2 regions of the Paenibacillus sp. OAE614 genome follow, and region 2 is predicted to be linked to the other one. Evidence: a T-box and tRNA genes for the amino acid it is inferred to sense, from the RefSeq annotation. Region 2 holds a T-box; the other holds one or more tRNA genes.

Region 1 (15,740 bases), 470 kb from region 2:
GAAAGTCGGGCTTAGTGATCCGGTGGTACCGCATGGAAGGGCCATCGCTCAACGGATAAAAGCTACCCTGGGGATAACAGGCTTATCTCCCCCAAGAGTCCACATCGACGGGGAGGTTTGGCACCTCGATGTCGGCTCATCGCATCCTGGGGCTGAAGTAGGTCCCAAGGGTTGGGCTGTTCGCCCATTAAAGCGGTACGCGAGCTGGGTTCAGAACGTCGTGAGACAGTTCGGTCCCTATCTGTCGTGGGCGTAGGAAATTTGAGAGGAGCTGTCCTTAGTACGAGAGGACCGGGATGGACGTACCGCTGGTGCACCAGTTGTTCCGCCAGGAGCATGGCTGGGTAGCTACGTACGGACGGGATAAGCGCTGAAAGCATCTAAGCGTGAAGCCCCCCTCAAGATGAGATTTCCCAATTCGTAAGACCCCTTGTAGACGACGAGGTAGATAGGTTGGAGGTGGAAGTGCAGCAATGCATGGAGCTGACCAATACTAATCGGTCGAGGGCTTATCCAAAATATTAATTCGCAGATTCGTTTCGTATCTAGTTTTCAGGTGATCAAACACTTGAATTAAATATTGTTCCCTGATAGCTCAGTTGGTAGAGCACTCGACTGTTAATCGAGTTGTCACAGGTTCGAGTCCTGTTCGGGGAGCCATTATGGAGAGGTGTCCGAGTTGGCCGAAGGAGCACGATTGGAAATCGTGTAGGCGCCAAAAGCGTCTCGAGGGTTCGAATCCCTCTCTCTCCGCCATTATAGTTTGGCCCGTTGGTCAAGGGGTTAAGACACCTCCCTTTCACGGAGGTAACATGGGTTCGAATCCCATACGGGTCACTTTCTTTAATAGCATCAGGGATGAGAATCCAAAAAAGGGTTCGTCGGAGCATTACTTCGTTAGCATCTGCATCGCAGTCTCGAACGAAGTGAGAGTATCCCATACGGGTCACTTTCTTTAATAGCATCAGGGATGAGAATCCCAAAGAAAAAATACTTGCCTTTTTAGTGGTTTATCTGCTAAGATATTAAAAGTGTTTCTTATGGAGGCTTAGCTCAGCTGGGAGAGCATCTGCCTTACAAGCAGAGGGTCGGGGGTTCGATCCCCTCAGCCTCCACCATGTATACTTTAAAGAAAATAAATATTTTTTAATGACGCGGGGTGGAGCAGTCCGGTAGCTCGTCGGGCTCATAACCCGAAGGTCGCAGGTTCAAATCCTGCCCCCGCAATTTATCTCCTTACATATGGAGATACATAATTGGCCGTGGAACCGTGGTGTAGAGGCCTAACATGCCTGCCTGTCACGCAGGAGATCGCGGGTTCGAATCCCGTCGGTTCCGCCATTTATTTTCTTGAGAGTTTAGTTTGTTGCAATAATGCTCTTAATAGAAACAAAATTAGGCTCGGTAGCTCAGTCGGTAGAGCAGAGGACTGAAAATCCTCGTGTCGGCGGTTCGATTCCGTCCCGAGCCACCATGAATTTAATAACAAGCATAAAAGCCGGTGTAGCTCAATTGGTAGAGCAACTGACTTGTAATCAGTAGGTTGGGGGTTCAAGTCCTCTCGCCGGCACCATATGGAGGCTTAGCGAAGTGGCCAAACGCAGCAGACTGTAAATCTGTTCTCGTACGAGTTCGGTGGTTCGAATCCATCAGCCTCCACCAGTTTTATTATAGGGGCATAGTTTAAAGGTAGAACAGCGGTCTCCAAAACCGTTAGTGTGGGTTCAATTCCTGCTGCCCCTGCCATTCGAAATACAGCTTCATATCTTTTATTATGGCGGTCGTGGCGAAGGGGTTAACGCACCGGATTGTGGCTCCGGCATTCGTGGGTTCAAGTCCCATCGATCGCCCCATAACTTATAATGACAATCTTGTTGGGGATTAGCCAAGCGGTAAGGCAACGGACTTTGACTCCGTCATGCATAGGTTCGAATCCTATATCCCCAGCCAGTTTAAGCGGACGTGGCTCAGCGGTAGAGCATCGCCTTGCCAAGGCGAGGGTCGCGGGTTCGATTCCCGTCGTCCGCTCCATTTGATTTCGGCGCCATAGCCAAGTGGTAAGGCACAGCTCTGCAAAAGCTTTATCCCCAGTTCGAATCTGGGTGGCGCCTCCATTAACTTCATATGCGCCCTTAGCTCAGCTGGATAGAGCGTTTGACTACGAATCAAAAGGTCAGGAGTTCGAATCTCTTAGGGCGCGCCATTTTTTTTAACTGAATATGCCGGTGTGGCGGAATTGGCAGACGCGCGCGACTCAAAATCGTGAGGGAAACCGTGGGGGTTCGAGTCCCTTCACCGGCATCATAGAGAAAAAGTCTTGGATATCTTTCCAAGGCTTTTTCTTGTATAGACTAACATTGTACACCGAGCCATCGTTTGTCGTTCGTTAATCTCTCATCCCGCTATATTGCACTTCTCCTTCCAATCAGCCACCTGATGATATCCCGCAGAAAGGCAGCCATTTTAATTCATATTGCGTTTATTTGTATGACTGTATGGCATTTAATTCGTATCATGTTGTTTTATGTAGGTCCTATCCGCATCGAAGTTCTCTTTATATGACGTGTCCTCGTAAGATGGGAGTAACAGGGTGTACAACAGGCTTGAAAAAGATCCTCTGATCAATCCGTTCGTTCTACCATTACTCCCTTTGAACGTTTTCCCCATCCTTGTTTAAAGTTGATAAACCATTCCAGCTTGCTTTACCCGGGTTAAACAGGCTCTATGTTTCTTTAGCTAAGTGCTAAATCCCTTGCTCAAAGCCTCCAACGATTCCCTATCTAAGCATTGTATAAGTAAACTGCTCATTGAAGTTCCCATAGCGTGTCGATCATGCCCTATAAACGGGCTAATGGAGCTGTCAGTGGAGGATGTGGCTGCCGAATTACATGCAAAAAAAGCTTGCTTCGTCTAAGGTCCGAGCCTTCCCCCGACTTAGGTCTAGGATTAAAAACCGTCTGGGGTCCGTTTTGGAAAACCCGGATTGAACCTAAAATAGAGTCATAAGGTTGATACAAACGAAAGGCGGTGACAATGCATGAGAACAAATAAAACTTCTGGTTGGGCGATCGTATTGATCGCAATCGGAGCACTGATGCTCCTGGGAGTATTCGCTCCATTATTCGGCAGGCTGATCGGATTGATCTTCCCGATCCTGATGATCGTGCTCGGCTATTATGGAATTCGCAGAGGTAAGGTGGTCATCGGTACGATTATCCTCGCATTCGGTGTCATGGGACTTCTGGCGAAGCTGTCCTGGATCATCGGACCGCTGCTGGGAATTGCCCTGGTAGTGTTCGGGATTATGCTGCTGAAAGGTAAGAAGTCGTCGAAGTGGATGTAACGGTAACAAAGAATTACCTTCAATAAATACAATCAAACGAATAGGCGATCACAGCTTATAAGGAGGGAGCAAAAACAGATGAGCGTATTTCGCAGGGTACGGGATATCACCGTAGCGACATTAAATGAACGTTTGGAACAAAGTCAGGACCCGGTACGGTTGATCGATCAGTTTTTGGCATCAACGCGTGACGATATTATGGAAGCCGAGAAGCTCGTTCAGCAGTACTCAGCTCATGTAAGACAGCTGAAGCAGCAAGTGGATCAGGCATCCAATATGAAGGAAAAGCGTGAGGAGCAGGCGCTGCTGGCTCTCAAGGCCGGCGAGGATCATTTAGCCAAGCTCGCGCTGCAGGAAAAAATCATCTATGAAGAAAAGCTCGAGCAATACGGAGGACTGCTGGATACAACCCGCCAGTCGCTCACCGAGCTGGAAAATCAGCTGAACGACCTGAAATTGGAGTACCAAACCGTGTATAGCAAACGTCAATACTACGCGGCACGGATGGAAACCCTCAGACTTCAGCAGCGGATGAATCAGCGTATGGAAGGTTTTGGCGGACAGGATGTTCCCAAGATGTTCAACCGTCTGGAAGACCGCATTTCCGATTGGGAGTTTGAAGCACGTAGTCTGCGCGACCTGCGCCGCGGCGGTCAGGAACTTTTCGAGCAAGCCAGCGGAACGGTATCCAGCGTGTTGGAAAGGGAGCTGGCCCGTCTGAAGGAAAAGCTGAACAACAGCGGAAAGGAGTAACGTCATGAGCAAGCTATACCGATCAACCCGCGATAAAATGGTCACCGGTTTATGCGGCGGTCTGTCCGATACCTTTGGCATCGATTCTACGCTGCTACGGATCCTGTTCTTGATCAGTATCCCATTTACCGGCGGGACCACGCTGTTCATCTACTTTATCGCGGCTTTGGTCATCCCAAAAGAACCAACGACACCTTTTAATCCATATGGACCGGGGCCGGGGGCAGCTGGGGGCGGATACTACGGCAATAGTATGGGCTCCGGCAGCTACTACGGCAACGGTCAGCAAGGCAACGGCGCTTATGGTGCCCAATCTTTTGACCCTAGAGCCAAATACAACGGTTCGCCTTACGGCGGAGGCAGACCGGGCGGATACAGCTCGTCCGCATCCGACCTGGACGCCATGATGGAAGATATCGAGAAGAAAGCCATGAAGAAAGAGCTTGAGGAATTGAAAAAAAAATTATCTAAGTACGAGAAGGGAGAAGTGTAAAACATGGGAGTATTTAAAAGAATTAAGGATATGACGAAAGCATCGGTGAACGAGGTATTGGATAAAGTTGAAGACCCGGTAATTATGCTGAACCAGTATCTGCGCGATATGGAGGCAGAAATCCATGACGCGGAAGTTACAGTAGCGAAGCAAATGGCCAATGAACGCCGCATGAAGCAGCGCGTGGAAGAAGCCGTGAAGATGGCCGGCCAACGTGAGGCTCAAGCTGAACTGGCACTGCGTAACGGCCAGGAAGAAGTAGCGCGCAAGCTGCTCGAGGAAAAGATTTATTTTGACCAAAAACTGTCCGAGTACCAAGAACTGCATGCTCAATCCGAGGCGCAAGCTAAAGAACTGGTACAGCAGCTCCATGACATGAAAGACGAGTTCTACAAAATGCGCAACAAGCGCAATGAGCTCGTAGCCCGTGCGCAAATGGCGAAAGCCAAAAAGCAAATGTCTCAAATCAGCAGCCTGCATACGATCGAAAGCGGCAGCGCGTCCCTCGGATTCCACCGCATGGAAGAAAAGATCATGCAATTGGAAGCTGAAGCCGATGTGATGCGTGCCCCTTACCGTCCGGAAACATCCGCTTTCACCAGCCCGGTCGATGCGGAGAAGCAGCTGAAGGTGGAAGAACAGCTCAGCGCGCTGAAAAGCAAGCTGAACCCGCCGGCTGCCGCTCCTTCCAAATCGAATAAAGAATAAGTATTCAATTCTGCGGACAATATGATATGCTAGGAAGAATGGAATAAGGGCGCGAGACCTTCATTCACATCTTCCTGGATCCCGGTGAAGCCATAAGGAGTGTGCCCGTCACAACCCTATGGCTTTTCCGGTCTTACTTTTCCGATATACCAAGACATCATAAGGAGGTGCGGCATGGAAAAAAGAAATCGCTTCATTGCGCTGATTCTCATCGGGATCGGCCTCCTCATGCTCTTCGGCAGGTGGGTCGGCTTTTTTACCATCGTCGCCCTCTTATTCATTCTTATGGGAATTTATACGATTCGCGGCGGAAAAGTGAAGAGAGGCTACCGTCTTGTGGCGGTCGGAGCCATCCTGCTGCTGATTGATCATTTGCTGATCGTGCTGGGGATTGCGCTGATCTCCCTGGGATGGTTTTTTGTAAAGGCAAGGAAGGTACAAAACCGGGACGGGTATCTGCAGAAGCAGGGCTTTTCGGGGCATTACAATTGGGACCAGGTCCCTTGGGCTATGAGAAGCCAGAGCGTCTGGCATGTCATCAACGAAGCCGATCTGGATTTGTCGCTTGCGATCCCCGAGGAACACCGTACGGTTATGATGTTTCAAGGCATCATGGGGGATACGGACATCAAAATTCCGGAGTATTACGGGGTGGAGCTTGAAGTGTTCGTCCTGTTTGGCGCGATCGATTTCAGAGGGCACCGGGATAACGGTTTGATGAACCGTTTGAACTGGAAGTCACCCAATTATGAGACCAGCGAATATAAAGTTAAATTCCATATTTCCTACCTGGTAGGAGATGTTGATATTGATCTGTCATAGAAGGAGGGTTCCCTGATGAAAACCAGAAAACCGGCTAATATGGTCTCCCGGAGCATGGGCGAGGGGGCCCTTCTTTCTTTTGTTATGCTCCTGATCATTTTTTACGTACTTTATACATATGGTTATTTGGCCCCGTTTGATTCTTGGCAAAAAACGCTGCAGGCCGGTGCTACGCTGATCCTGGTTCCGATCGGTCTGGGAGCTATCTTCGGGTTCTATCAGAGCTACCGGGTAAAAATGAAGCTGGAACGGCTGCGGGAAACGCTGCTCTCCTGGGAAAAAGGGAACGTCGCCCGCTCCGTGCCGGAGCTTGGCAGCGACGAGGTCGGGCGCCTTGGCGAGCAGCTTGGGCGCATCAGCAAAAAGTGGGAGGAGCAGGTCAACTCCCTTCAGCGCTTGTCCACGAACAATGCCCAGCTGGCCGAGCAGGCGCGGATATCGGCAATCGTAGAGGAGCGCCAGCGTCTGGCGCGGGAGCTGCATGATGCGGTATCCCAGCAGCTGTTTGCGATATCGATGACGGCGACGGCCGTGGGGAGGACGCTTGAGAAGGATTTTGACAAGGCCCAGCGCCAGGTGGCGCTCATCGAAGAAATGGCCGCCGTGGCCCAATCGGAAATGAGAGCACTGCTGCTGCATCTCCGGCCGGTCTATCTGGAAGGCAAGCCGCTGGAGCAAGGCCTCGGTGAGCTGATCAAAGAGCTCAAAGTGAAGGTCCCAATGGAAATCGTGTTTGAAATGGACCAAGGCATCCACCTGGTAAAAGGAATCGAAAACCATCTGTTCCGCATCATCCAGGAGGCGATGTCTAACACGCTCCGGCATGCCAAAGCGGATAAGATGGAAATCCGGATTCACCAAAAGAAAGACATGGTCTGGGTCATGCTGCGTGACGACGGCCAGGGCTTTGAACTAAACGAGACAAAACAGGCCTCTTACGGCCTTTCCAATATGCAGGAACGCGTCAACGAAATCGGCGGATCGATCCAGATCATTACGGCGCCCGGCAAGGGTACGCGAATCGAAATTACCGTACCGATTGTATCTGAAGATAAAGCAGGGAGTGAGGATCTTGGAAATGGAAACACCCATGATTAAAGTGCTGCTCGTCGATGACCACGAGATGGTGCGGATCGGTCTGGCAGCCGTGCTGGGGACTGAGGACGGCATCGAAGTCGTCGGCGAGGCAGGCAGCGGGGAGGAAGGCATCCGCCTTGCCCGGGAATACAAACCCGACGTCGTCCTGATGGACCTGGTGATGGAGGGCATGGACGGGATTGAGGCGACGCGGCAGCTGCTGAAGCTGTACCCGGACTGCAAGGTAATCGTGCTGACAAGCTATTTGGACGACGAGAAAATGTACCCGGTTATCGAGGCCGGCGCATTCAGCTACCTGCTGAAGACGTCGCGCGCAAGCGAAATCGCCGATGCCATCCGCGCCGCGGCGCGCGGCCAATCGGTCTTGGAATCGCAGGTCGCCTCCAAGATGATGAACCGGTTCCGCCATCCGGAGGTGGAGGCCCCAGCGCACAAGGAGTTGACCGACCGCGAAATGGATGTGCTCCGCCTATTGGCGCAGGGCAAGTCCAACCAGGAAATCGCCGATGACCTCATCATTGGAATCAAAACGGTCAAGTTCCATGTGACGAACATCCTGGCGAAACTGGGCGTAGACGACCGCACGCAGGCCGCGATCTATGCTTATAAGAACGGCCTGGCGGAATAGTTGGGTTGAATCCAAAACAAATTAATCCATAGCAGATGAAAAGCCCCGAGGAGCGGATTGCTTCCAGGGGCTTTTTTAGATAATGATGTGCAAGTTTTGAAGACCGCTAAATCAAAAACAGCAGCCCGAGGGTAGCCAGACTTAGCGCCAGGCCAGCCCCATATCCAAACCCATAGCCATACGGATAATAAGGATAGAAGGCGCGGACGGTGGCTTTTTCCGGAGCTTTGGCTACAGGCCCCTTTGCGCGTTTTTTATGGCCGCCCTTTACTTTGGCGCCGTGCAGCTGGGTGCCTTCCGGCCCGTTCAGAATAATATGGCCGTCTTTGCACTCGGTCAGCTTTCCGGTATATACTCTGCCGTCATACATACAGGCGGCGACCATTTTGCCGCAGTGCCGCCGAATATTTTCCTCTGTTAATGGGTAAATAGGGATCATGGAAGTGTGCGAACCTCCCTTATCATTTTTATTAACCAGTGTATTCACCGCCTATGGACGCGGCTATGGTCATACACCCAATTTCGCCTATCGTACGGTTTTAGGTATAATCGCCCTGGAAACGGACATCCTTTTAGTAGATTGATAGATTTCCTGGTGAAGGGATGTATGAGGGATGATGGCAGTCCGGAGATGGGCAGGTTTAGGTTTGGCGGTATGCATAGCGGCTTTGGTATGGATGGGATATTTGTGGTACAGCGCGAATCAGACGTCGGCGCCGTCCCATCAGGATCCGGAAGAATTGCGCACCCTCTTGAAGCTGGGAAATGAAGTGGTAGACGTGCCGCAGCGTCTGGTTGTGAAGTGGCAGGGAGACTGGGAAGCGAGCGGTAATCAGGATGCGTACGAGGCGGCCGAGGGGCTGTCCCAATCGCTGAATCTGCCGGGAGTACAGCAATTGACGGAAGGCGGTCACTTGACGTACCGGGTCGTGGATACGAAAAATGGCGTTAACGTGCGGTTTAACTGGCAGGAGATTTCAGAGGATCGCAGTTATATTATTATTCAACTGGAGGCGGCTGGTGATGAGCAGCTGAGCGCCTTGACCGAACTCCAGTCGGAATACGGACAGGCTTTGCGCGAAAACGGCATCGATGCTGAATGGAATGCTTCTTTGCAGGGAACGGTTAAAGGGGAGCATCCTGCCGGGTCGACCATGAAAGCGGTAGAAGATGGCATTTTCAGAAATATGGCTGCGACAAAAGCGGAATCCTACGAGGATGCGACTACGGTCAGCAACGCTTACCAGGTGCCTTCATTGCGGTCCGGCATCCAAAGCGGAGGGAAGGTTCTGAACATGCAGGTGGCGGTTCATGAGGATCAATCGACCGGCAGCAGCCGGGTGACGATCGGGCTTCCGGTCATTACGATTGAGTATTAGACCTGCCTGGCACGCAGAAAGAAATTTTTGATTTACCACCAAGTTAAACGGATAGCATCATGCTGATGAATGTGCTAAAATGACATCAATCATTTTATGCCACCAAATTATGGTGTAAAATCGGGATTTTGAAGAGACCAAAATACGACATAGAAAGAATGAGGAGCCATGACTGAAAATCAAAATCTTGAAGCACTCAAAACACCTGGTGCTGTATTTTTTATTTTCGGGGCAACCGGGGATTTGGCCAAACGCAAACTGTTTCCTGCCATTTATAGTTTGTACCGTGAAGGTAAATTAGCCGAGGATTTTGCGGTCATCGGCGTCGCGCGGCGTCCGCGTACCCAGGAGGAGTTCCGTGAGGACATCTTCCAGTCGATTCAGGAATTTTGCCGTTACAAGGCAGAGGACAACGACAATTGGAAGACGTTTGCGCAGCATTTTGAATATAAGTCCCTCGATATCAACAACGTCGACGGATTCCGTGAACTAAACGAACAGACGGTGAAGCTGGAGAAGCAGTTCGGCATTCCGGGCAACCGCCTGTTCTACCTGGCCCTGGCGCCGGAGCTGTTCGGCAGCGTATCGTTTAACCTGCAAAAGGGCGGCATGCTGGATGCCGAAGGCTGGAACCGCCTCGTTATCGAGAAGCCGTTCGGCTACGATCTGAAATCGGCTGAAGAGCTGAACGAACAGATTCGCCAGGTTTTTAAAGAAGAAGAGATTTACCGGATCGACCACTACCTGGGCAAGGAAATGGTGCAGAATATCGAAGTCATCCGGTTCGCCAACGCGTTCTTCGAGCCGCTGTGGAACAACAAGCATATTGCCAACGTGCAGATTACGCTGAGCGAAACCGTCGGCGTTGAAGAGCGCGGAGGGTACTACGACCATGCCGGCGCACTCCGCGATATGGGACAAAACCATATGCTGCAGATGCTGACGATGATCGCGATGGAGCCGCCAAGCCGCCTCCTGCCGGAGGACATCCGCGACGAGAAGGTGAAGGTGCTCCGTTCGCTCCGGCCTTACGAGACAGCGGAAGAAGTGAAGAAGAACGTCATTCGCGGCCAATACATCAAGGGCTCTGCCCGTGGTAAGGACCTGCCAGCCTATCGTGAGGAGGACAAGGTCGACCCGAATTCCAATACGGAAACGTATTTTGCGGCACGGCTGTTCGTGGATAATTTCCGCTGGGCGGGCGTACCGTTCTATATCCGGACAGGCAAACGCCTCCCGGTCAAAACGACGGAGATCGTCGTGGAATTCAAGAGCATGCCGAACAACGTGTATTTGGGTAAAAAATACAAGCTCGAACCGAACCTGCTGGTCATCCGTGTGAACCCGATGGAAGGCATCTATGTAAAGATCAACGCGAAGAAGCCGGGCTCCGAAAATGAAATCGAGCCGCTCGCGATGGACTTCTGCCAAAGCTGCATGGTCGGCATCAACTCGCCTGAAGCGTATGAGCGCCTGCTGCATGATGCAGCCCGCGGCGAATCGACGTATTTCACCCGCTGGGATGAAGTGGCGTCGGCCTGGTCCTTCGTCGATAAAATCGCCGAAGCCTGGGCGCAAAATCAGGGCGATATCTCTTATTATCCTGCCGGGTCCTGGGGACCGAAGGAGACGGACGAACTGCTGAAAGCGGACGGCTTCCACTGGTGGCCGGTGAACGGCCAGGAAGAGGACAACGTCGTGTGGCAGATTGGCAAATAAAACCGTTGTGCCGGTGCTTGCCTTATGTTTCACTAAAGACATAGCCTGAAATGAAATCATCCTCATGCAGCCTCTGCATGGGGGTGATTTGCGTAGAGAATGTGATACAATAATAGACATGACTTTAGTGATGAAGGGAATAGTGAAATGAGCAAAGCGATAGATGATACGCTGCAGCAGGAAGTGGAGAAGCGCCGGACGTTCGCGATTATCTCCCACCCGGACGCAGGTAAAACGACATTAACGGAAAAGCTGCTCCTGTTCGGCGGCGCGATCCGGCTGGCTGGTACGGTCAAAGCGCGCAAAGCGAGCAAGCACGCGACCAGTGACTGGATGGAAATCGAGAAGCAGCGGGGGATCTCGGTTACTTCGTCGGTGATGCAGTTCGACTATAACGGACACCGGGTCAACATTCTGGACACCCCGGGTCACCAGGACTTCAGTGAAGATACGTACCGTACGCTGACCGCTGCCGACAGCGCCGTCATGCTGATCGACGTGGCCAAAGGGGTCGAGGCCCAGACGATCAAGCTGTTCCAGGTTTGCGCGAAGCGGGGCATTCCGATTTTTACGTTTATTAACAAGCTCGACCGGGAAGGCCGGAGTCCGTTCGACCTGATGGAGGAGCTGGAGCAGGTGCTGGGCATCCGCTCTGTGCCGATGAACTGGCCGATCGGGACCGGACGCGAGCTGTGCGGTGTCTACGACCGCATGAAGAATCAGGTCGAGCTGTTCCAGGGGAACGACCACTCGACCATTCAGGTACAGAAGGTGGAGGACTATAACGACCCGGTTATCCGTGAGATGGCGGGGGATTACCTGCACGATCAGCTGTGCCAGGACCTGGAGCTGCTGGACGTAGCGGGGGACCAATTTGACCTGGAAAAGGTACAAAAGGGTGAACTGACGCCGCTGTTCTTCGGCAGTGCGATCAACAACTTCGGGGTGCAGACGTTCCTGGAGAACTTCCTGCAGCTGGCCCCGCCGCCGGAGCCGCGCCGCAGCACGGCTGGGTTGATCGAGCCGACGAACGAGAAGTTCTCGGGATACATTTTCAAAATCCAGGCGAACATGAACCCGGCGCACCGGGACCGCATCGCCTTCATGCGGATCGTGTCCGGCAAGTTCCAGCGCGGCATGACCGTCAAGCATGTGCGGGTCGGCAAGGACATCAAGCTGTCGCAGCCGCAGCAGTTCCTGGCACAGGACCGCGACATCGTTGATGAGGCGTATCCTGGCGATATCATCGGGCTGTTTGACCCGGGCATTTTCCGGATCGGCGACTCGCTGAGCCAAGGCAGCGAAATCGTCTTTGACGAGCTGCCGACGTTCTCGCCGGAGATTTTCTCCAAGGTAACGGTCAAGAACGCCCTGAAGCACAAGCAGTACCAGAAGGGCATCGACCAGCTGACGGAGGAAGGGACCATTCAGGTGTTCCATACGGTCAGCTTCGACGATACGATTCTCGGCGTTGTCGGCCAGCTGCAGTTCGAAGTATTCGAATACCGGATGAAAGGCGAGTACGGCGTGGATGTGCAGCTGCAGCGGATGCCGTACCAGTTCGCCCGCTGGATCGTGGACGACCAGATCGATCCGAGCAAATTCCGTATCAACTCGACGCTGGTGAAGGATAAGAAGGGCAACTATGTCGTGCTGTTCGAAAATGAATATGCGATGCGGACCGCGATGGAAAAAAATCCGACCGCGAAGTTTTTGGAGACGGCTCCTTAAGTCTGCTGAAGCTTTTTGTAATATAGGAAATACCCCTCAGCTGTTTCCTAGCGGAGGGGTATTTGTCATTGCGGTAAAAGCACCGGCGTCTTTGTTAAGTCAATGGACCGGGCTTAATCGTCTTGAGGTGCTCATGAGCTACATGGACGAGCTCGTTCTGCTGCTTCGTGTCGATATTTTTCCACATCATCTCAAAGATCGCTCCCAAGCCGGGGAGCGCCTGCTCCGGACCGTCGACGGATCCTTCAATCATTTCACGAAGCTCGGCTTCATTGGAATCATGGACCTTATGGACAATAGCTTGGCGAAGGTCGAGAAGAATTGACATGATCGTTTTCCCTCCAGGCTAAAAAGTTTGAACCCTTCACATCAGAGCTGCCTGCTTCCATATAACGTGCGGACGCAGTTCTGCTTCCCAGGGCTCAGTCTGAATTGTAATGATATTCTTTAGTAATGTGCCCCGAGGCGGGTGGCAAAATTCAAGTTTTTCGCCTGCTGTGATATAATAATCAGGATAGACTTCTTATAGTCGTGGAGGTTAACATATGGCGAAAAAGCAGTACGCCGTCATCGGTATGGGGCGCTTTGGCTCCAGTGTTGCAAACACACTGAGCGAGATGGGGTTTGACGTGCTTGCCATCGATTCGGATGAACAGCGCACCCAGGCGGTATCCAATATCGTAACGCATGCCGTATCAGCGGATTCAACGGATGAAGAGGCGCTTCGTGCCCTGGGCATCCGCAATTTTGACGTGGTGGTTGTCGCCATCGGCGAAGACATCCAATCCAGTATTTTGACGACGCTCATCCTGAAGGATCTTGGGGTCGGAACGATTATCGTCAAGGCGCAAAATGAACTGCACGGCAAGGTTTTGCAAAAGATCGGCGCCGATAAAGTGATTTTTCCGGAGCGGGATATGGGCATGCGCGTCGCCCACCATCTCACTTCGCCGAATATTTTGGATTACATCGAGATTTCCGAAGACTACAGCATTTTGGAATTAAAGGCTTCGCAGGACATGGTCGGCAAAAACTTGAGGGAGCTCGACATTCGCGCCCGCTTCGGCTGCAACGTCATGGCGATCAAGCACGGTACAAAGATGGATATTTCGCCGTATGCCGATGCCCCGCTGAGCGAAGACGACGTACTCGTTATCGTCGGCGAGAAAAGCGATTTGACCAAGCTGGAGCTGGCTTATCCGAAGTGATCCGATCCTCAGCGCGGGAGAACCTCATGCTGGGGCAGAGGAGCAGTTTGACAGATGAATCATGAGAAGGACGGTTAAGGATGGACATCATTTCACCGCAAAATCCCCGGGTCAAGGAATGGGCGCAGCTGCTCGAGAAGAAGCACCGGGACAAGCAGCATAAATATATCATCGAGGGCATTCATCTCGTGCAGGAGGCGCTGACGGCCGGGGCAGACCTGGAATGCGTCGCGTTTGACCTGGAGCAGGGGATTCCGTCCGAGCTTGCCCACCTGGCCGGCGGGGAATCTGCGGAGTGGATCGGCGTATCGCCTGCGGTAATCGCGAAGTGTACGGATACCAAAACGCCGCAGCCGGTCTTTGCCGTTGCCCGGAAGCCCAAGTCCGCGGCAGGGCTTGACGCCCTGATGAGCCGGGAGGGCAGCCTGGTCATCGTCCTGGACGGCGTGCAGGACCCCGGCAATGTCGGGACAATCATCCGCAGTGCCGATGCGGCTGGAGCGGACGGGGTCATTCTGGGGCGCGGGTCGGCTGACCTGTACAATCCGAAGACGATCCGCTCGACCATGGGGTCGCTGTTCCATTTACCCGTGGTGGAGGGTGATTTGATGGAGATCCTGCCGGAGGCGAAGCGGAGCGGCGCGCGGGTGATCAGCACCAGCCTGCAGGCGCAGGACACGTGCTACAGCTACGATTTCCGGCAGGGCTCCTGCTGGCTGCTCGTCGGCAACGAAGCCAAAGGGGTGTCGGAGCAGGCGCAGCAGCTGGTGGATGACGCGCTCATCATTCCGATGCGGGGGGAGGCCGAGTCGCTCAACGTGGCGATGGCTTCGACGCTGATGCTATTCGAGGCGATGCGGCAGCGGCATTTTGCTTGAACCTGCCTGTTTGTGAATATAAAAATAAAAGGCAATTCCGATCGGTGTGCGATGCGGAGCTGCCTTTTTTGCGTTTCGTTACACGCCCGAATAGGCCATAAATCCGCCGTCAACGGGCACCACCGTGCCGGTGACAAAGCCCGAGGTGGTGTCGTCCACCAGCCAGAGCAGGGTACCCAGCAGATCTTCCGGAACGCCGAACCGGCGCATCGGCGTGTGGCTGATGATTTTATGGGAACGTTCGGTCAGGGACCCGTCCTCGTTCGTCAGCAGTTTCCGGTTCTGTTCCGTCAGGAAAAAGCCGGGGGCAATGGCGTTGACCCGGATGCCCGATTCGGCAAGGTGAACCGCCAGCCACTGAGTAAAGTTGTTAATCGCGGCTTTGGCTGCGCTGTACGCGGGCACCTTGGTCATAGGACTCGGTGCGCTCATGGAGGATATGTTCAGCACAACCGCGCCGGGACGGCCAATCATCTGCCCGGCAAAGACCTGGGTCGGAATGAGGGTGCCGATCATATTGAGGCCGAGCACGTTCTGGAATCCCTGGATGCTGAGATCAAAAAACGTCGTGATCCCTGGCTGTCCAAGGTGCTCCGGCTTATAGATCTCTTCCGTCGTGTTAGCACTGGGATGATTTCCGCCCGCTCCGTTAATCAGGATGTCGCACGGGCCGAAGGCCTCGCGGACCTGGCGCTCCGCCGCCTGCACGCTGCCGGGCTCCATCACGTCGCAGGCCACGGCAAGCGCCTGACCGCCCGCCTCGCGGATTTGACGGGCAACGGCTTCGCCTTTTTCCGCAGTCCGGTTCAAAATCGCAACCTTTACCCCTTGGCGTCCCAGCTCCAGCGCCATCGCGCTGCAGAGAACCCCGGACCCGCCGGTAACAACGGCTGTTTTTCCATGCAGGGCAGGGTGGTTAGGCAATGCTTTCATGCGTATCCCTCTTTTCTGCGGTAGGTTGAAGCTTCTGGTAGGCGTCC
Region 2 (15,740 bases):
CCGACTTACCGCAAATACTCCCGCTTGATGGCGGGCAAGCTCGCCGAGCGCTACAAGGATCATCCGGCGCTGCTGCTTTGGCACGTATCCAATGAATACGGCGGTTTCTGTTACTGCGACAACTGTGCCGCCGAATTCCGCGTCTGGCTGCAAAAGCGTTACGGCACCCTTGATGCCGTCAACGAAGCATGGAATACCCGATTCTGGGGCCACACTTTCTATGACTGGGACGAAATCGTGCTCCCGGACGGGCTGAGCGAAGAGGGGGAAGGCAACGTCAGCGCGTTCCAGGGCATTTCCCTGGATTACCGCCGGTTTATGTCCGATAGTCTGCTGGAATGCTACAACATCGAGGCGGAAGCGATCCGCGAGCATTCGAAGGACGTGCCGATCACGACCAACCTGATGGGGACGTTCCCGCTGCTCAACTACTTCGACTGGGCGAAGCATATGGATATCGTCTCGTGGGATAACTATCCGTCTCTGACGACGCCGGTCAGTGAAACCGCCATGACACATGACTTGATGCGCGGTCTGAAGCACGGGGCGCCGTTCATGCTGATGGAGCAGACGCCGAGCCAGCAGAACTGGCAGGCGTACAACTCGCTCAAGCGTCCCGGCGTGATGCGCCTGTGGAGCTATCAGGCCGTTGCCCGCGGCGCGGATACGGTGATGTTCTTCCAAATGCGGCGCTCCAAGGGCGCCTGCGAGAAGTTCCACGGCGCCGTCATTGAGCATTCCGGTCATGAGAATACGCGGGTATTCCGTGAGGTGGCGCAGCTCGGGGAGGAGCTTGGCCGTCTTGGGGACACGCTGCTGGATGCTGTGACGGAAGCTAAGGTTGGCATCGTGTACGACTGGGAAAACCGGTGGGCGATGGAGCTCTCGAGCGGTCCGACCGTTGAGCTGAATTATGTGCGCGAGGTGCATAAGTTTTACGACGCCCTCTTCAAGCAGGGCATCGAGGCGGACATGATCAGCGCCCAAGCCGACTTCAGCAAGTACGACATCGTGATCGCGCCGGTCATGTATATGGTCAAGCCGGGCTTTGCCGAGAAGTCGGAGGCGTTCACCGCTGCCGGCGGCACGTTTATTACGACGTTCTTCAGCGGCATCGTGAACGAGACCGATCTCGTGACCCTCGGCGGATATCCGGGCGAGCTCCGCAATCTGCTCGGCATCTGGGCGGAGGAAATCGACGCACTGCCGCTCGGACAGTACAATGAAATCGTCATGAAGCAGCCGTACGGCAAGCTTACGGGCAGCTATAAATGCGAGATGCTGTTTGATCTCATCCATGCCGAAGGCGCGGAAGTGCTGGCCGAGTATGGCTCGGACTTCTACAAAGGCATGCCTGCGCTCACGGTGAACCGCTTTGGTGAAGGCAAAGCGTACTATGTGGCGACCAGCGCGGACAGCGACTTCATGGAAGGCTTCCTCGGGACCGTCTGCGCCGAGAAAGGCGTTCAGCCGCTGGTGCCGGAGCTTCCGGCCGGCGTAGAGGTTGCCCGCCGCGTTAAAGATGGACGCTCGTTCCTGTTCGTGCTGAACCATAACGCGGAGAGTGCGACAGTTCGCACGGGGGACGTCAAACGCCGGGACCTTCTCAGCGGCGTAACCGTAGACGGAGCGGCCGAGGTGCCGGGACGCGGCGTCCTGATTCTGGAGGAAGCAGAGTAAAGACAAGGTATCGCGGCTAAAATACGTTTCCATTCCAATACAAGCAGGCTTTGCGGGACATCCCGGCAAAGCCTGCTTTTTTGTAAGGGCAATTTACTGCACCCATTGATTGCGTATGGCCAGCACGACGGCCTGGGTGCGGTCCTCGGCCCCGATTTTTTGCAGGACGCGGTGAACGTGGGTTTTGACCGTGCTTTCGCTGATGTGGAGCTTGGCGGCGATATCCTCGTTTTTGAGGCCGTAGGCCATTTCCTGCAGCACTTCCAGCTCGCGGTCGGTCAGCGGGTCCGGCAGGGACAGCCGCATGTCCTGCCGGTCCTGGAACGATTCCGTCTGGCGCAGCGCCTCCGAAATCATCCGGGCCGCGGCTCCCGTCCGGTATATGGCTTCGCCGCGGCTCGCCGCCCTGATGGAATGGAGCAGCTCCTCCGGCGCCGCATCCTTCAGCAAATAGCCGACGGCTCCGGCCCGAATGCCTTCGTACACGTATTCCTCGAGATCGAAGGTGGTGAGGATGATGACTTTGCACTCCGGCAGCTGCCGCCGGAGCTCCCGTGTCGCCTCGATCCCGTTCATGCCGGGCATCTGCACGTCCATCAGGGCGATATGCGGCCGCGTTCGGACCGCAAGGTTTACGGCTTCGCGGCCGTCGCCGGCCTCCCCGCACCATTCCATGTCCTGCTGCGCCTTAATAATAAACCCGATGCCGTGCCGGATCAGGGGCTGGTCATCCGCGATGATGATGCGGATACGTTCTGGGTCCATATTAGCATTCATTCCCCTCTGTTATTGGGTGTCGCTGCGGAAAACGGCAGGCTTGCGGTAATCTCCAGGCCATGGGGAGCGAGGGAGGTGAACGTCAGGCGTCCGCCGGCTTTTGCACATCGCTCCCGCATGGCGGTCAGTCCGAATCCCGGCTGGATTGGACCTTGCGCCACGCCGTTATCCCGGATAGTCAAGACCAGGCCTTCCTTGTTACCTATAAGCCGGACCTCAGCTTGGGTGGCCTGGGCATGGCGCATCATGTTGGTCAGTGCCTCCTGAAGGATGCGGTAAAGGACGTACAGCTGCTCCGGGGCGATGGTGCCGGGGATATCCATCGTAAAGGCCACCGGAATCCCGCTTCGCTCACTGAAGGTGTCCGCCAGCTTCCTGAGCTCCTTCTGCCCTTCGCCAGGCCGGACAAGCCCCATTTCGTGGACGACCGTTCTGACGTCCTGAAGGCATCCGCGGGCCACATCCGTCACTTGCCTGAGCGTCGAGCGGGCTTCGTCCGGCGCCGCTTCGATCATATACGGCAGCGCCTGCAGCTGCACGATCACGGAGGTCAGGCCGTGACCGATGCTGTCATGGATGTCGGCTGCGATCCGGCTGCGCTCCTCCAGTACCGCATAGCGCAGAGCCTGCTCGGAAGTCTCCTCCAGCTCCTTGTGAGCTTGGCGCAGGCTGCGGTAAGCCGCCTCCAGCTCCTGATGAGCGGACGTCAGCTCCTGCAGATGCGTTTCTTTCATCGTTCGGGTCGTTCTGCGTAGCCTGCCGGCCAAAAATAGAAGATAGACCGCCGCGAGAATCAGGCATTGGGTCATCACTGCTTCCAAAGTCCGATGCTGAGCCAGCAGGATCCACGCTGCGGCAGCTATATTTAGAACGGTATATGAGGCCGAGTACGATGCCGGCAGCCGGTAGCTCACCCATCCCAGCAGAAAAAAAACGATAATATATAAGCTGCCGTCAAGTCCCAGGATGACCCCAATGGAAGAGATACCAAGCAAGGCACACACGGCAAAAGCGGGAGCCGGCCCCCGGCGGGTAAACCACCGGGAACGCCATTGCAGGCACAACGCGGCCAACGTCAACAGCACGCCGGGAACGAACGCGCGGGGCTCACCGTACATACCGTTCTGAATCGCGGAATACACGATCAGCAAACTCAGCAGCGCCCTTCTGGCCGGATTGGATGACAGTATTGTTCGTTCATCGTTGCCTGTTTCCATAGCAGGTCTCCTTTAGCTGGCACATTGACGCCGGTGATTCAGGTCTTTATGCCCGTTGTCCCATCATCGCCTGATATCTCCGGTAAATGACGTACCGGCGTGTGCAAATGGAACCGAGCGGCATGAACATCAGCGCATTGGCGATGTGATAGAAGGCGTGTGACTGCCCCCAGGACTGCGCAAGCACCCGCAAAACCAGCACGGCGAGAAACAGCAGGATACTGGCAATGGAACCCTGCACGGTAACCTGGCCGTCCGTTCCCATGCGCATTTTTTCCATTTTACCCCGGATGATACCTGTTGCCAAACCGGCAGCGGCAAACACGGCGAACAGCACGACTTCAATCGGACCTACCGATGCCCACGGGATGGAGGAAAGGGTCATTCCTCCCCATAACAAGGGAACGATCCAAATGCTGGAAGGGCGGAAGGTTCTTTCCCTTGCGGTAAGCCAAATGACAAGCAGGATGATAATAATATAAGTTGAGTATTGATCCATCGCTAACACCTCATTCATTTTTCGTGATGAGTCCAGCATACCAAGGAGGACCGGCCGCGTAATCGAACCGTGTGGTGATTTTCTTTCGGCCGATGTACATCCGGAGATGTACATGACTGTGGACGAACAGGTTTGGGCTTTTCTTTTTCCGATAAATTTGTTAAAATGGCAGCAAGCATTTCATCCTGAAGAAAACGAGGTAACCACACAGCCGATGGATAAACATGACTGATCTCTCTAATCTGCAAACCAACTTAATGTTGAAACCATGCAGTTTCTGCGCCTGCCGCAGGGAAGAGAATCGTTATGTCTATTTTCAGAGACTGGATACCTCGCCGATGGATACGGATAATGCTTTTTTGTGCATTTTTGACGTGTTCATGGGGTAATATCGTGCCCGGATCATCATGTTCGGGGCGGTATTTCGAACGGGTAAACCCTTTTTTGACATAGACAATGATAACGAATTTCCTGCCGTAGGCGATGCTGCCTGCGGCTTTTTTGATTCGTGAAATGGATCAGAGGCCGGGGCTGGACTGAAACGGCTGGTTTGTCTGAAACGACGGAAATTCAAATTTATGTTTTAAAGGGTGATGCTTAATGTTGAATATCGTAAAAACGAAACATATAGCCAAAGAATTTAAAGGGAAGACCGTTTTTGAAAATATTGACCTGGAAATCTATGAAGGCGAGAGGCTGGCGCTGTTCGGCGTCAACGGCGCGGGGAAGACGACGCTGCTGCAGATTTTGACCGGGCAGCTGGAGCCGGACCGCGGCACCGTGGAGCGTGGAGTCCCGTTGGAGCAGTGGGGATATATGACGCAGACGTCGGAAGAGTTAATGCATCTAACCGCACTGGATGCGGCGGGGCGCGAAAGCGGCGAGCTGTGGCAGATCAAGCGTCGGCTGAAGGAGCTGGAGCAGGCGATGGCGACGGGCGAAGTCGGTTCCAATCTCTTGGAGGAATACGGACAGTGGCTTGAGCAGTATGAGCTCAGCGGCGGTTTTGACTGGGAGACCGGGCTGGAGAAGCATTTGACCATGCTCCACATTGGTCAAGAGCTGTGGCAGGTCCCTTTTGCCGATCTGAGCGGCGGCCAGAAAACCAGGGTCAGGCTGGCGGCTCTGCTGGTCAAAAGGCCGGAGGTGCTGCTCCTTGACGAACCGACCAACCATCTGGACGAGGAGAGTATGAACTGGCTGGAGGATTGGCTTCGTCACTACGAAGGCACCGTCATTGTCGTTTCCCATGACCGGACCTTTTTGGACCGGGTAGTGACAGGAGTCTGCGAATTGACCGAGAGCGGGCTGAAAAAATATAAGGGCGGCTACTCCGATTACCGGCGGGAAAAGGACCGCGAACTTCGGGAGCAGGAGGCGCTCTATAAGAAGCAGAAGCAGGCCCGGGAAGCGTTGGAGGAATCGATCCGCAAATACCAGGAATGGTTCCACCAGGCCGAGAAATCGGCGGATAAAAATACGGAAACGAAGGCGGCGCTGCCTTACTACAAAGCGAAAGCCAAGAAAAACATCTCCAGGTATCACGCCAAGCAAAAAGAGCTGGAGCGGCTCGAGAGCGAAAGCGTGGAGAAGCCGAAAAGCGGACCGAAGGTCAACCTGCAGCTGGGCGAGGGCGGGTTCTCCGCACGTGTGCTGGTGCGGCTAGAGCAGCTGTCCTTCGGCTACGGGACGAAGAAGCTGTTCGACAAGTTCAGCCTGATCCTCTCCCGCGGCGACCGGCTGGCCGTGCGGGGGCCGAACGGAGCGGGCAAGTCAACCCTGCTCAAGCTGATTATGGGCGAGCTTGTGCCAAGCGAAGGAACGGTATGGCAGCATCCGGCCCTGAAGATCGGTTACTTCTCGCAGGAGCTGGAGGTGCTGAATGAAGAGGAGACGCTGCTGGACAGCCTGCTCCGCCTGCCTTCGATGACCGAGACGCATGCGCGGACGCTTCTGGGCTGCTTCTTGTTCAAGCGGGAGGACGTGTTCAAGCGAATCGGGGATTTGAGCATGGGGGAAAAATGCCGTGCGGCTTTCGTTCAGCTGTATTTCTCCGGGGCCAATCTGCTCGTGCTGGATGAGCCGACGAACTATTTGGACATCTCGACGCGGGAAGTGATCGAGGAGGCGTTATCCGCATATCCGGGTGCTCTGGTCGTCGTGTCCCACGACCGGATGCTGATACGCAAGCTCGCGGACCGGCTGCTGACCGTCTCTCATACGGAAGAACCGCATCTGTTTGAGGGCACGGTTCAAGAAGAGGAAGAGCAGCTGGCCAGACATAACGGAGCGCTGAAGGAGGATACCGACCGGGAAAACGCCCGGCTGGCGCTGGAATGGGAGCTGACCCGGCTGCTGAACGAAGACGGCGGGAGCGACGAGGAGGCTGCCGCACGGATTACGAATATCCGCAGGCTCCGGAGCGAGCTGGAACAGCTCTAATTTGAGGAATGAAGTCTGGTTCCGCAAAAAATGGGCATGCTGAGAAAGGGAACGCCTATTGATTTAGGCGATTCGGACTTGTCAATACAGCTTTTTTTGCCTATAATTATTGACTATAGTCAACGGACTGATCCCGGTGAATGAATGACCCGTATGGATCAGCCATTGCAATCCAATTTATGTGTCAAGATAAATGCGTTGATGGAGATAAGTAAGCAGTGCCTCTTTACAGGGAGGGGACGCCGGAGATTGAGAGCGTCTCTACAGAAACAGGCTGCTGAAATTCCCTCCGGAGCAGTTCCCTGAATGAATCCACGCGCCAGCATGTTTGCTGACAGGATTCCGCGTAGGGGATAACGGTTTTCGATCCGTTACATCGAGTGAGAGTGAGATCAAGCTGGCCAGAGGTGCGCGTGTGCGTATCAAACGGCTTTTCGCTTGTCTAACAAGGGTGGTACCACGGTCTTTTCGTCCCTTTTCGGGAGAAAAGGCCTTTTTGTATTTCTTGGGAATTTTTTCTGAGGATCCCCGCCAAGTACCTGAGCAGTCACCCGGGGCAAAAGCCCTGCTTTGCGGGGCGTTGTTGGTCAAAAATGTATTGGCGATTTCAAGAAGGAGGCAGGAAGTTCATGAAAGAAAAGCTGGAAGCATTGCGGCAGGAAGCGATCGCGCAGCTGAATGACGTCGCTGACGTACAGACGCTGAACGATTTGCGCGTGAAGTATCTGGGGAAAAAGGGGGCGCTGACCGAGATTTTGCGGGGCATGGGCGCGCTTAGCGCGGAGGAACGTCCGCTGATCGGCCAGGTGGCCAATGATGTGCGCGGAGCGATCGAAGGACTGATCGAGTCCAAGCAGCAGGCTTTCCAAAAGGCCGAAACCGAGCAGCGCCTGCAGGCGGAGAAGGTGGACGTTACGCTTCCCGGCCGCAAAATGACCCAAGGCGGCACCCATCCGCTCAACAAAGTCATCCAGGAAATCGAGGAGATTTTCATCGGCATGGGCTACCACATTGCGGAAGGACCGGAAGTGGAGACTGACTATTATAACTTTGAAGCGCTGAACCTGCCGAAGAACCACCCGGCCCGTGACATGCAGGATACGTTCTACATTACCGAGGAGCTCTTGATGAGAACGCAGACGTCGCCGGTGCAGATCCGGACGATGGAGAGCATGCAGGGCAAGGTGCCGGTGAAGATCATCTGCCCGGGCAAAGTATACCGCAGAGACGACGACGATGCGACGCACTCGTTCCAGTTCTACCAAATTGAAGGCCTGGTGATCGGTGAAAACATCCGCATGAGCGATTTGAAAGGCACGCTGCTGCAATTCGTCCGGGAAATGTTCGGACCGAACACGCAGATCCGCCTTCGTCCAAGCTTCTTCCCGTTCACAGAGCCGAGCGCGGAGGTCGACGTAACCTGTGCCAGATGCGGCGGCAGCGGATGCCGGGTGTGCAAGCATACGGGATGGCTGGAAATTCTGGGCTGCGGCATGGTGCATCCGGAAGTGCTGCGCAAGGGCGGCTACGATCCGGAAGTGCACAGCGGCTTCGCGTTCGGCATGGGGCCGGACCGGATTGCGATGCTGAAGTACGGAATCGACGATATCCGTCATTTTTATGGCGGCGATGTGGCATTCTTGAAGCAGTTTGCCCGCATGTAAGCGTAAGGTTAGCGAATACGGGAAGAAGGAAGGGAACGTAAGTGAAAGTATCGACAGAATGGTTATCCGATTATGTATCACTGGAAAATGTAACGGCCGAAGAGCTGGCCGAGCAGATTACGCGTGCGGGCATCGAGATCGACGAGGTTGAGCACCGCAATCACGGCATTTCGAAAGTCGTCGTGGGTTATGTAAAAAGCAAGGAGAAGCATCCCGATGCGGATAAGCTGAACGTCTGCGTCGTTGACGCGGGACAGGGCGAAGACCTGCAGATCGTCTGTGGCGCGAAAAACGTGGATGCCGGACAAAAGGTACCCGTTGCCCTGGTTGGCGCTCTGCTGCCCGGCGGGCTGGAGATCAAAAAAGCCAAGCTGCGCGGCGTCGCTTCTCAAGGCATGATCTGCTCCGCCAAAGAGCTGGGCATGAACGACAAGCTGCTGCCGAAGGAGCAGCAGGAAGGCATACTCGTCCTGGAGGAGAACGCGGAGATCGGAACGCCGATCACCTCCGTGCTCGGCCTGGACGACAAGGTACTCGATTTTGACCTGACGCCGAACCGTTCCGACTGCCTCAGTATGCGCGGAGCGGCTTACGAAGTGGCGGCCATTCTGGGCCGCGACGTCAAACTGCCTGATCCCGAAAGGGAACTGGTTGAGGTAGCTGACGCGGCAAGCAGCCATATCTCGGTCAAAATCAGCTCGCCTGAGCACTGCAGCCATTACACCGCGCGTTATATTACGGGCGTAAAGATCGCTCCGTCGCCGCAGTGGATGCAGAACCGCCTCATGGCTGCAGGCGTCCGTCCGATCAACAACATCGTGGACATCACCAACTATGTCATGCTTGAATACGGCCAGCCGCTGCATGCATTCGATGCGGACCGCTTGACAGGCGGGGCCGTAGATGTTCGCCTAGCTCGTGAAGGCGAGACGCTCGTGACGCTGGACGGCCAGGAACGCAAGCTGGAGCCTCACATGCTGCTCATTACCGACGGCGTGAAGCCGGTTGGATTAGCTGGCGTCATGGGCGGATTGGATTCCGAGGTTACGGACAGCACCGTGAACATTTTGCTCGAATCCGCCAAGTTCGACGGAGGTACCATCCGCAAGACGTCCCGCCAGCTCGGACTGCGCTCCGAAGCGAGCCAGCGCTTCGAGAAGGAAGTCGATCCGGGTGCGGTCATTCCGGCGCTGAACCGGGCTGCATCGCTGATCGCCCGTTATTGCGCAGGAACGGTTCATAAGGGCATCGTCGAAGCCGGTGCCTCGCGGGCGGAAGAAAAGGTGATTGTTCTGTCCTTCGACAAGCTGAACCGGTTCCTTGGAACGGAGCTGTCGATGCTGGAAGTGAAGACGATTTTTGGCCGTCTGCATTTCCACGCTGCGGATACCGCCCAGGGCATTCTTGAAGTGCAGGTGCCGACGCGCCGCGGAGACATTACGAAAGACGTCGACCTGATTGAAGAAATCGCCCGCTTGTACGGATACGACAATATCCCGACGACGGCGATCGAAGGGCCTACAACGCCGGGGGGCTATACGAAGCCTCAGGCGATCCGCCGCGAAATCCGCAGACTGTTCACCCATGGCGGATGGCAGGAAGTGATCAGCTACTCCTTCACCCATCCGGAGCTGGCCGCGCTGTTCCCGGCCTTGACGGAAGGAAGCGTGCCGGTGAAGCTGTCGATGCCGATGAGCGAGGAGCGCAGCGTGCTGCGTACGAGCATTCTGCCGCAGCTGCTCGATATCGCGGTTCACAACGCGAACCGGAAGCAGTACGATCTGGCGCTGTTCGAAGTGGGCAACGTGTTCTTCTCACAGGAGGAGACGCTGACGGTTCAGCCAAAAGAGCTGAACGTGCTGTCCTTGCTGCTGTGCGGCAGCCGCGGGCAGAAGCAGTGGAACCATGCGCCGGAGAAAGTCGATTTCTTCGACCTGAAGGGTGCCCTGGAGACGCTGTTCGGAGATTTGGGTCTGGAGGGAGCGATCCGGTACGTGGCGAACCAGCCGGCCGGATATCATCCCGGACGTTCAGCTTCCGTCTACCTGATCAATGGCGGCGGAGAGCAGGTGCTGATCGGAACGCTCGGTCAGGTGCATCCCGAATTGCAGCAGGAGCGCGGGCTCGGCGATGTGTACGTTGCCGAAATTCTGCTGCAGCCGCTGTACGATCACGCCGATTTCGATATCCGATATCAGGAGCTTCCGCGCTTCCCGGCTTCGGAGCGGGATATTGCAGTCGTGGTGGACAGCGCTGTGGAAGCGGGCTCCCTGCTTGAGACGATCCGCGAAGCCGCGGGTGAGCTCCTGCAGAACGTACAGGTATTCGATGTGTTTACCGGAAGCAAGCTCGGCGAAGGCAAGAAGAGCGTCGCGATTTCGCTCGTCTACCGCCACAATGAGCGCACGCTGACGGATGAGGAAGTCACCGCGGCGCATGCCGGGGTCGTCAGCGCCCTTGAGCAAAAGTTTCAAGCGGAATTAAGAAAATAGCAGGAATTGAATCCAATCACATCGAATCCTTAGACACAGAGATTCGATGTGATTTTTTTTATTGGAGAGAACAAGACATCTTAGAGTCAACACACATATGAAGGAGGGCACAACTGTGACTACACCTGATCGTACACGCGTCTCCGTGGAGATCTACGGGACTTCTTATAAACTGGTCGGCAGCAGTGCCGATTACATGCGAAAGATTGCCAGTTATGTCGATGAACGGATGAATGCTATTTCCAAAAGCAATTCCCGGCTGGACACCCCTAGGATTGCCGTTCTGGCCGCGGTACATATGGCGGAGGAAGCCGTGCAGATGCAGGATCTCCGCAACGAAGTGAAGATGCTGACCGGCGAGCGCAGCGAACTGCGCTCGGAGCTCACCAGGCTGCAGTCCGAGCGGGACGAGCAGCTGGCGGAAGTCAACAAGCAGAAGGAAGAAGCGCAGCAGATCAAGAAGGAGAAGGAAGAGCTGCAAAAGCGGCTGGAGCAGGAGAAGGCTGCGCTTGCGAAAGAGCTGGAGCAGTCCAAGTCCGAGCTTACGGCGCGGCTCGAGCAGACCCGGAATTCTTTGACGAAGGAGCTGGATCAGCTCCGCGCTTCGCTGAAGCGGGAGACGGAACAGAAGGAATCTTTGCTCCGCAAGGAGAAACAGGCCGCAGAGCAAATGCAGAAGGACAAGCAGTCTGTGGAGGAACGGCATAAAGCTGCCGTGTTGGAGCTGGAACGGAAGCATGCGGCAGCGCTGCAATCCGCCGAACAGAAGCGGGTCGGAGCGTTGAAAGAGGCGGAGGAGAACAACCGCGCGAAGATCACCGAGCTGGAGCAGAAGCATCAGGGAGCCGTCAAGGAGCTCGAAGAGAAGCATGCAGCCTCTATTCAGGAGCTGCAGGAGCAGCTGACCGAGCTTCGCGGCAGCAGCGGCGAGCTTCAGGAGAAGCTGCAGAACATGGAGCAGGAGCTGAAGAACGCCAAGGAGGCCTATTCCAGACTGCGGCAGCAGCATCAAGTCGTGCTGGTGCGCGAGGAGGAGGCCAAGGCGCAAGTGCAGGCTTTGACCGAGCAGGAGGAAGCGCTGAACGGACAGATCAGCAAGCTGAAGGACGAGGCGGCAGCTTCGGAAGAGGAACACCGCCGCATGCAGAAGCTGCTTGAGGATTACAGCGAGGCTTCCAAGAAAATGACCGGCGAAATCGCCCAACTGACGGCCGAAGCCGAAACCCTTCAAGGCACGATCGAGAAGCAGAAGGAAGAGATCGGCGAATTGGAGCTGCAGGTGCTGGAAGCCGGCGAGCAGAACGAGACGCTGGAGTCGGGCATGGCTTCGCTGCATGACGAGCTGAGCGTGCTGAAAGAGCAGGCGGACGGCGAGAGTAATCTCCGCCAGGAAGCTGAGCAGCAGCGGGAAGCGCTCCGGCAGGAGCTGGCCGCGAAAGAGGAGCGGCTGCAGCAGCTTGCGCAGGAGCTGGCAGATAAGCAGCAGCAGCTCGTAGCCCAGGTGCAGAAGCTGCAGGCGCAAGAGCGTTCTTCCTCGGAACAGGGAGAGGAACTTCAGCGTTTGGAGAAGCAGCTGGAAGCCCAGCAGGAGGTGCTGGCCGCGAAAGAGCAAGAGCTGGAATCGCTGAAGCAGGCGCTGCAAGGGCGGGAGCAGGATCTGCAGGATTACGGCCGGCAGATCGAGGCCAAAGAGGAGCAGATTGCAGGCCTGGAGCGGCAGTCGAGCCAATATGCGCAGCAGCTCAAGGACCTTCGGCTTCAATTGGAGGAACAGCAGGAATTGTATCTCGAGCTCGAAATCCAATCGGAGGAGCAGCATGAGAACGTACAAAACCTGCAGCAGGAGCTGGAGAGAAGACGGGAAGTACACGCGGAGCTGGAGCTTCAGGCGGAAGAGGAACGGAAACGTTATGCCGGCCTAAAGGAGCAGTGGGAAGTGCAGCAGGCAAGGTATACCGAGCTGCAGAGCCGTTCAGGCGAATACGAGCAGCAGTGCGGCGAGCTGCGGAAGCAGGTAGCTGAGCATGAGGAGCAGTACGAACTCGCCCAGCTTCTGCTCGAAGAGCAGCAGGAGCAGTATGCGGCGCTGCAGCAGGAGCTGGAAGAGCAGCGGAAGCAGCAGCAGACGGCCGCCCAGGCACTGAAGGAACGCGAAGAGGAGTACGCATTGCTGCAGCAGGAGCTGAAAGAGCAGCGTGAGCAGCAGCAAACGGCCGCCCAGGCACTGAAGGAACGCGAAGAGGAGTACGCATTGCTGCAGCAGGAGCTGGAAGAGCAGCGAAATCAGCAACAGACGGCCGCCCAGGCACTGAAGGAACGCGAAGAGGAGTACGCATTGCTGCAGCAGGAGCTGGAAGAGCAGCGTGAGCAGCAGCAGACGGCCGCTCGGGCGCTGAAGGAGCGCGAAGAGCAGAATGCAGCGCTGCAGCAGAAGCTGGAAGAGCAGCGTGAGCAGCAGCAGACGGCCGCCCAGGCGCTGAAGGAACGCGAAGAGCAGTATCGAGCGGTACAGCGGCAGCTGGAGGAGCAGCGGCAGGAGCACCAAACGACCCGCCAGGCGCTGGAAGACCTCGAGAATCAGTACCTGGAGGTTCAGGAGCAGCTCGAGGAACAGCAGGCGGAGCATCGGACGGCCCGCCGGGCGCTTGAAGATCTCGAAGAGCAATATTTAACCTTACAGCAGCAGAGCGAAGGTCATCAAGAGCAGTATCGTGCGCTGCAGCTCCGGCTGGAAGAACGGCAGGAGCAGTATCACGAGCTTCGGATGGAATATGATGACCACCAGGAGCTGTATCAGGAACTGCAGCAGGCGCATGACGCCAGAGCAGAGCAGCTGGCGGATTTGGAGCAGCAGCTGGAGGACAGCCGGGAAATGATCGGGCGCCTGCGGCAGCAGTCCGAGGAATATGCCCGCGACAACGGCACATTGCGCCAGCAGCAGGAGCAAGCTGAAGCACGGTTTGAAGAGCTGGAGCTTCAAGCCAAGGACGTTCAGGCTCAGTACGAAGAGCTGCAGCGGGTGAACCGGGCAGCTCAGGAGCAAAATGAACAGCTGCGGAGCCAAACCGAAGCCCAGCGCGAACAGTACAACAGCTTGAACCAGCAGTATCAAGGTTTGCAGCGGCAGTATGAGGAGCTGCAGCGCCAGGTGAAGGAGGCGCAGAGCCGCCAGGAGGATACCGAAATCGAATACCTGCTTCTGCTGGAGGAGAAAGAGGCCGCTGTGAAGAAGCTGGAGGAAGCATCGCTGCAGCTGGATGAAGCGGCCGACCGGGAGACCGAGCTGCGCAGACTGCTGCGCAGTGCCGAGCAATCCATGCAGTCTTATCAGGATAAGCTGAAGGATATGATGGACCAGCAGGAAGCGTGGGGCAGCCGGGAGCTGGAACTGCAAGAGGAGCTTGAGGCTTGGCAGCAGCAGATCGCTGCCGGCGAGCAGCAGCTTACCCGGATCCAGAGCGAGAAGGAGTCGGTCGCGGATGAGCTTCGCCAAGTGGGCGAAAGCTTTGAGCTGGTGACGCATCAATACCGCCTGCTGCAGGCAGAGCATGAGATTCAGCTGGAGAAGACCGGCAAGCTGGAGGAAGAGTACCGCTTGCTCAAGGACGAGTATTCCAAGCTGCAGACCGAATATAACGAGTGGATCGAGCTGATCGAACAGGATCAGAGCTGACTTCTAAAGACCACCCACATTTCACACCTAAATGAAAATCCCCTCGGAGTAAGCGGCAGGACGGATCATGCATCATCCTGAAGCATACTTCGAGGGGATTTTAACTTTTGGGTTCAAGTCTGCCTAACTTTTATTCCACAATGACTTTGGCAATCATGCCGGAATGTCCCGCTCCACAGAACACTGAGCAGGCCATTTCGAACGTGCCGGCTTTTTCCGGCGTGACGACCGCGGACTTGTTTTTACCGTCAAGCTGAAGTTCGAGACCCGGAATGAGAACGCCGTGGTTTCCCTCATCGTTTTCAAGCGTAATTTTGACAGGTACGCCCTTTTTGAGATGATATTCTTTTTGATCGAATGCATAGTTTGTCGCCTTGATCACCAATTCCTCGCTCGGGGCTGCACCGGTTTCGGTGACTCCGCTGCCCGATGCGGAATCGCCGCTCTTGGATTGTCCGCAAGCAGCCAGCACCAGAAGCAGCACGCAGGAAAGGACGACAGCCAGGGTCTTCTTCACTTGTGATCCTCCTTTATGTATACCTTCATCATTTTAATTGGTTCCATGCCTTATCATACCTTAAGTTGGATATGTCTGGGCGAGGCTCATTTGAAAAATTGGTGAACGCAGCACCCGTTGATTTTGCCGCGCCCAGGAAAAGGATCAGCTGGAAAAAAGATAGTGCTTATCTTGGATTTAAGATATAATGAGCATTGACGATGTACGAAGCCCGCAAATATTCTTGTTAAGAAGATTAGGGGAATGACATTCCAATGAATCGCACAGGGTTGATTTTGGAAGATTTATGGCATCGCAAAATATTGAACGCCTATTGGATCGTGACGCTGATGTTTTTCGCGGCGGAGGCGGTTCTGCTGCTGCTGGGCTGCATTCCTTCCGTGACCGCCGGGGACGGGCCGGAGGACTGGCTGCGTCTGGGCATCCCTGACGGCTGCATCCTGCTGCTCATGCTGGCGGCACAGACCTGGCTGCGATTCGAACCTAAATACCGGAAGCAGGTTGTGGTCGGCTGCGGATTTTTGCTCTCCTACCTGTTTTATTTCATCATTCAACCGATCGTGGACGGGGCACAGATGGCGCTCCTTCTGCCCGTTCTGATTTCCGTCGTTTATTTTGATCGCAAACTTCTATATGGCTTTGGCTCGTTAACGATCCTCCTGTACTGTCTCATCTATCTCACCGAACGCTCCCTTTATCAGAAACCCATTCAGGAATTCATCCAAATCCAAAGCGTGTTTATTGTCAGCATCATGATTGGTCATACGATTTTGGTCCGG

What was found. The T-box of region 2 lies ahead of pheS (phenylalanine--tRNA ligase subunit alpha). A T-box ahead of a tRNA ligase gene usually reads a tRNA of that ligase, here a tRNA-Phe.
Region 1: it has a tRNA-Phe gene. The T-box ahead of pheS (phenylalanine--tRNA ligase subunit alpha) is inferred to sense a tRNA for this amino acid. The anticodon was not compared.

The regions. Positions count from the first base shown of each region.
Region 1 is NZ_JBEPOD010000001.1:135,120-150,859, forward strand. Features, by position in the region: rRNA gene ABIE48_RS00650 (23S ribosomal RNA) at 1-517, shown strand, start outside; tRNA gene ABIE48_RS00655 (tRNA-Asn) at 585-660, shown strand; tRNA gene ABIE48_RS00660 (tRNA-Ser) at 665-756, shown strand; tRNA gene ABIE48_RS00665 (tRNA-Glu) at 766-837, shown strand; tRNA gene ABIE48_RS00670 (tRNA-Val) at 1,043-1,118, shown strand; tRNA gene ABIE48_RS00675 (tRNA-Met) at 1,154-1,227, shown strand; tRNA gene ABIE48_RS00680 (tRNA-Asp) at 1,265-1,341, shown strand; tRNA gene ABIE48_RS00685 (tRNA-Phe) at 1,399-1,474, shown strand; tRNA gene ABIE48_RS00690 (tRNA-Thr) at 1,498-1,573, shown strand; tRNA gene ABIE48_RS00695 (tRNA-Tyr) at 1,577-1,662, shown strand; tRNA gene ABIE48_RS00700 (tRNA-Trp) at 1,673-1,746, shown strand; tRNA gene ABIE48_RS00705 (tRNA-His) at 1,778-1,853, shown strand; tRNA gene ABIE48_RS00710 (tRNA-Gln) at 1,876-1,950, shown strand; tRNA gene ABIE48_RS00715 (tRNA-Gly) at 1,957-2,031, shown strand; tRNA gene ABIE48_RS00720 (tRNA-Cys) at 2,041-2,114, shown strand; tRNA gene ABIE48_RS00725 (tRNA-Arg) at 2,127-2,203, shown strand; tRNA gene ABIE48_RS00730 (tRNA-Leu) at 2,222-2,301, shown strand; gene ABIE48_RS00735 (LiaF transmembrane domain-containing protein) at 3,038-3,343, shown strand; gene ABIE48_RS00740 (PspA/IM30 family protein) at 3,422-4,096, shown strand; gene ABIE48_RS00745 (PspC domain-containing protein) at 4,101-4,589, shown strand; gene ABIE48_RS00750 (PspA/IM30 family protein) at 4,593-5,297, shown strand; gene liaF (cell wall-active antibiotics response protein LiaF) at 5,472-6,119, shown strand; gene ABIE48_RS00760 (sensor histidine kinase) at 6,135-7,217, shown strand; gene ABIE48_RS00765 (response regulator transcription factor) at 7,198-7,845, shown strand; gene ABIE48_RS00770 (hypothetical protein) at 7,952-8,284, opposite strand; gene ABIE48_RS00775 (YwmB family TATA-box binding protein) at 8,460-9,224, shown strand; gene zwf (glucose-6-phosphate dehydrogenase) at 9,393-10,943, shown strand; gene ABIE48_RS00785 (peptide chain release factor 3) at 11,091-12,674, shown strand; gene ABIE48_RS00790 (small acid-soluble spore protein SspI) at 12,769-13,002, opposite strand; gene ABIE48_RS00795 (potassium channel family protein) at 13,220-13,882, shown strand; gene ABIE48_RS00800 (TrmH family RNA methyltransferase) at 13,963-14,760, shown strand; gene ABIE48_RS00805 (SDR family oxidoreductase) at 14,839-15,693, opposite strand; gene uxuA (mannonate dehydratase) at 15,677-15,740, opposite strand, start outside.
Region 2 is NZ_JBEPOD010000001.1:601,119-616,858, forward strand. Features, by position in the region: gene ABIE48_RS03245 (beta-galactosidase) at 1-1,680, shown strand, start outside; gene ABIE48_RS03250 (response regulator) at 1,774-2,445, opposite strand; gene ABIE48_RS03255 (sensor histidine kinase) at 2,454-3,674, opposite strand; gene ABIE48_RS03260 (CcdC protein domain-containing protein) at 3,721-4,173, opposite strand; gene abc-f (ribosomal protection-like ABC-F family protein) at 4,774-6,615, shown strand; T-box leader at 6,805-7,094, shown strand; gene pheS (phenylalanine--tRNA ligase subunit alpha) at 7,245-8,279, shown strand; gene pheT (phenylalanine--tRNA ligase subunit beta) at 8,321-10,771, shown strand; gene ABIE48_RS03280 (cell division protein ZapA) at 10,887-14,444, shown strand; gene ABIE48_RS03285 (cupredoxin domain-containing protein) at 14,575-14,961, opposite strand; gene ABIE48_RS03290 (GGDEF domain-containing protein) at 15,216-15,740, shown strand, end outside.